Regions from separate parts of the Streptomyces sp. NBC_00670 genome, predicted to be linked through region 2. Evidence: riboswitches for the same ligand, from Rfam matches in the RefSeq annotation. Region 2 holds a riboswitch; the other holds the start of a gene.
The links. A riboswitch is a leader RNA that binds a small molecule or an ion and turns the genes downstream of it on or off. The one in region 2 is predicted to bind glycine.
Positions count from the first base shown of each region.

Region 1 (2,388 bases), 4.0 Mb from region 2:
CCGAGGCGGGCGGAGGGGTTGCTGGAGCGGGCCCGGGCCCGGGCGCTGCCGAGGCCGGCGGTTCGGGCGCCGATGTCCACACGGGCGTCGGCGAGGCGCACGGCCCCGGCAGCGGGACGGGCGGGGGCAGCCCCGGCGCCAGGACGGGCGGGGGCGCCGTCGAGCCCCGTGGCTCCGGCGTCGTTGTACGTGGGGGTGCCGTCGAGCTCCCTGGCTCCGGCGCCGATGTCCGTGGCGGCGCGACGGGGGCCGGTGCCGACGCGTCCCGTGCCGACCGCCGGCCCCGGCGCGGCCGGAAGGCTCAGGACGCCTCGTCCGTGCCCGCCAGTTCGTCCGCCGGTGCCGGGAGGGCGCCGTCGGCGCCCTCGCCGACCTCCGCTCCGTCCCTGCCTCCCGCCACTCGGCCGAACGAGTGGTCCGGCGCCGGGGGAGGGGCGGCGGCGTCGAGTCCGTAGTGGTGGTAGAGCTGCAGTTCCTGCTCGGGGGAGAGGTGGCGGCCGACGCCGAAGTCCGGGGCGTCCCTGATCAAGGCGCGCTCGAAGGGGACGCGGAGGGTGCCGTCCTCCAGCGCGCTGGGGCCCAGCGGCACGAACGCGTCCCGGGAGAAGAGGCCGGTGCGTATGGCGGCCCACTCCGGGAGCCCGGTGGCGTCGTCGAGGTAGACCTCGTCGATCGTGCCGATCTTGGCGCCCTTGCGGTCGAACGCCTTGCGGCCGATCAGATTGCGCGGATCGATGTCGGTCTGCACGGTCCCGTCCCTCCTGGCGGTGCGTGTCGGAAACACCACGAAACGGCATCATCCGGGAGGCGGCCACTCGGCAACCGGTCCGAAGGACCCGCTGGTAGGCTGGTGAGCGGCCGTCGACCCCGCGCGGGAGAGCCCTCCGGAGACGATCCGGGGGCGCCGAAGGAGCAACTCCTCCCCGGAATCTCTCAGGCACCCGTACCGCGCGGACGAGGTCACTCTGGAAAGCAGAGCGGGTATCGACGGTGTCCGCTCTCACCGACGGTGAAAGCCGCAGCGCCCGCTCCGGGCCGGTCCGGCGAAGCTCTCAGGTCGAGATGACAGAGGGGGAGGCCGCCGGGGTACCCGCGCCGAGGTGCCCCTCGCAGGTCGCGCCAGACCAGGAGGCCTCCGCAATGACCGCCCACCGCACTCCGCTCTCCCAGCTCGAACAGGGCATCCCGTTCGAACAGCGCCACATCGGCCCCGACGCCGGGGACCGGGCGAAGATGCTCGCCCAGGTCGGCTACGGCTCGCTCGACGAACTGACCGCGGCCGCCGTCCCCGACGTGATCAAGAACGCCGAGGCTCTGGGACTGCCCGGTGCCCGTACCGAGCCCGAGGTACTGGCCGAGCTGCGCGGCCTCGCCGACCGCAACCAGGTGCTCACCCCCATGATCGGTCTGGGCTACTACGGCACGTTCACGCCCCCGGTCATCCTGCGCAACGTCATGGAGAACCCCGCCTGGTACACGGCGTACACCCCGTACCAGCCGGAGATCTCGCAGGGCCGCCTCGAGGCGCTGCTCAACTTCCAGACCGTCGTCGCCGACCTCACCGGGCTGCCCACCTCCGGCGCCTCCCTCCTCGACGAGGGAACTGCGGCCGCCGAGGCGATGGCGCTGTCCCGGCGCATGGGCCGCAACAAGAACGGCCTGTTCCTCGTGGACGCGGACACCCTGCCGCAGACCGTCGCCGTGCTGCGGACCCGGGCCGAGCCGACCGGCGTCGAGATCCTCGTCGCCGACCTGAGCGACGGCATCCCGGCCGGGATCGCCGAGCGGGAGATCAACGGCGTCCTCCTGCAGTACCCGGGGGCCTCCGGAGCCGTACGCGACCTCCGACCCGTCATCGAACAGGCGCACGAGCTCGGTGCGCTCGTCACCGTCGCCGCCGACCTGCTCGCCCTCACGCTGCTCACCTCGCCCGGCGAGCTCGGCGCCGACATCGCGGTCGGCACCACCCAGCGGTTCGGCGTCCCCATGGGCTTCGGCGGGCCGCACGCCGGCTACATGGCGGTGGGCGAGAAGTTCGCGCGCAGCCTGCCCGGCCGTCTCGTCGGCGTCTCCGTGGACGCCGACGGCAACAAGGCGTACCGGCTCGCCCTGCAGACGCGGGAGCAGCACATCCGCCGTGAGAAGGCGACCAGCAACATCTGCACCGCCCAGGTGCTGCTCGCCGTGATGGCCGGGATGTACGCCGTGTACCACGGCGCCGAGGGGCTGCGCACCATCGCCCGGCGCACCCACCGCTACGCCGCGATCCTCGCCGCAGGGCTCACCGCGGGCGGGGCCGAGGTCGTCCACGGCGCCTACTTCGACACGCTGACCGTGCGCGTGCCCGGCCGGGCCGCCGAGGTGGTCGCCGCCGCACGGGAGAACGGC
Region 1 is NZ_CP109017.1:1,187,419-1,189,806, reverse strand. It holds partial or broken gene OIE12_RS05240 (PRC-barrel domain-containing protein) at 383-748, opposite strand; glycine riboswitch at 863-959, shown strand; gene gcvP (aminomethyl-transferring glycine dehydrogenase) at 1,141-2,388, shown strand, end outside.
Region 1: linked by a shared signal. The riboswitch ahead of gcvP (aminomethyl-transferring glycine dehydrogenase) and the one ahead of gcvT (glycine cleavage system aminomethyltransferase GcvT) in region 2 are both predicted to bind glycine.

Region 2 (2,388 bases):
CTCGCCCGCGGTGACGGTGGCGCCGACGTCGGGGAGCTGGACGAAGACGACGTCGCCGAGCGCGTTGGCCGCGTGCTCGGTGATGCCGACCGTCGAGACGCCGTCCACGGCGTCCGACAGCCACTCGTGCTCCTTGCTGTAGCGCAGCTGCTGGGGGTTGTCGCTCATGGCTGGATTCTCCTGTACGCGGGGAATGGGGTGGGAATGGGGGGTGTGGGGGACGGGCGTGAAGTGGCTTGAGGTACGGGTGTGGGGCGGGCGCCCGGACGTGCGCCCAGTCTCCATGTCCCGGGCGCCCGGCGCGCGCAGAACCGTGCCGGGCCGTTCCGGGGTGCTCCCGGTTGCCCTGCCTGCTCGGCTGCGTCGTTACTTGCGGCGCTTGTAGAACGGCAGCGCCACGACCTCGAACGGCTCGTGGCTGCCGCGGATGTCCACCGCGACGCCGGGGGCGCCCGGCGCGGCGTGCGCGGCGTCGACGTAGGCCATGGCGATCGGCCTGCCGAGCGTGGGGGAGGGCGCGCCCGAGGTGACCTCGCCGATCACCGTGCCGTCCGCGACGACCGGGTAGCCGGCGCGCGGCACCCGGCGGCCCTCGGCGGCCAGCCCGACGAGCACCCGCGGCGGGTTCTGCTCGGCCCGTTCGGCGGCCGCGGTCAGCGCCTCGCGGCCGACGAAGTCGCCCTCCTTGCCGAACTTGACCACCCGGCCGAGTCCGGCGTCGAACGGGGTGAGCCCGGTGGTCAGCTCGTGCCCGTACAGCGGCATGCCGGCCTCCAGGCGCAGCGTGTCCCGGCAGGACAGCCCGCACGGCACGAGCCCCGCGGACGCGCCGGCCTCGGTGAGTGCCTGCCACAGCTTCTCCGCGTCGGCGGGGGCGACGAACAGTTCGAAGCCGTCCTCGCCGGTGTAGCCGGTGCGGGCGATCAGCGCGGGGACGCCGGCGACGGTGCCGGGGAGGCCGGCGTAGTACTTCAGGCCGTCGAGGTCGGCGTCGGTCAGGGAGGCGAGGATGCCGGGGGAGGCGGGGCCCTGGACGGCGAGGAGCGCGTAGGCGTCCCGGTCGTCGCGCACCTCGGCGTCGAAGCCGGCGGCGCGTTCGGTGAGCGCGTCGAGGACGGTCTGCGCGTTGGAGGCGTTGGCGACGACCAGGTACTCCGTGTCGGCGAGCCGGTAGACGATCAGGTCGTCGAGGATGCCGCCGTCCGCGCGGCAGATCATGGTGTAGCGGGCGCGGCCGACGGCGACCGAGCGGAGGTCGCCGACCAGGGCGTGGTTGAGGACGGCGGCGGCGTCCGGGCCGGTGACGGCGATCTCGCCCATGTGAGAGAGGTCGAACAGGCCGGCCCGGGTGCGGACGGCGAGGTGTTCCTCGCGTTCGGAGCCGTAGCGCAGGGGCATGTCCCAGCCGGCGAAGTCGGTCATGGTGGCGCCGAGGGAGCGGTGCAGGGCGTCGAGGGCGGTGCGGCGGGGGGTGGCGGGGGTGCCGGGGGTGGTGCTGCTCATCGGTCGTTCTCCCGGGTGGAGGGTGGCGAGACGGGTGTGGACGGGCATCGCGGAGTACGACTGCGACTGCCTGTCCTCCCCATCTGTCATCGGAACCTGAGAGCTTCGCCGTGACCCGGTGACGGGGTCGTGGCTTGCACCTTGGGTGGGACCGCCGGGGTCGTGTCGTCGGCGGTCCGCTTTTCAGATGTGCCTCGCCCGCGCGGTAACTGGGCCTGAGAGATTCAAGGGAGTGCTTGCTCCTTCGGCGCCCCGGTCACAGCCCTCGGGCCGGGGACTCTCCCGCGCGGATTCAAACGGCCGGTATGCGGTTGGGGCGCCATCATCGCATGCGCGCGGAGCGGGAGAGCTCGGGTGGGTGGGATGCGTGCGGCGAGTGCGGGTGGGTGGGGACTGCGCGAGCGACCACGAACCACCCGCAGAACCCCACCCCCGCTCTGTAGCAGGCCTGTTGCACGAGGCGGACCTGTTGGAGAGACGCCGTGCATTACCTTTTCTTTACGCTCGGCGGGGAAGGGACTCGCATGTCCCGGAGGGAGACGATCAGGGTGGACAGGTCCACGGCGTACGGCACGACACCGGCCCTCGCACTGCCCGACCGGACAACGGTCGCGCTGCCGCCACAACCGACCGCCCCCGTCGTCCGCGACCTCCGCGACCGCGCCGGCCGCACCCCCCACGGCCTGACCTTCGCCCCCCACGACGTCGTCGTCGTCACCGGCCTCCCCGGCAGCGGCAAGTCCACGCTGATGCACCGCGCCGTACGCGGCCACCGCATCGACTCGCAGGACACCCGCGACCGCTGGGACGCCCGCACCCCCCGCCTCCTCCCGTACGCCGTCTACCGCCCCCTCGTCCGGCTCGCCCACTACGCCGGACTGCGGC
Region 2 is NZ_CP109017.1:5,226,129-5,228,516, forward strand. It holds gene gcvH (glycine cleavage system protein GcvH) at 1-168, opposite strand, end outside; gene gcvT (glycine cleavage system aminomethyltransferase GcvT) at 367-1,503, opposite strand; glycine riboswitch at 1,577-1,696, opposite strand; glycine riboswitch at 1,697-1,798, opposite strand; gene OIE12_RS23365 (AAA family ATPase) at 2,052-2,388, shown strand, end outside.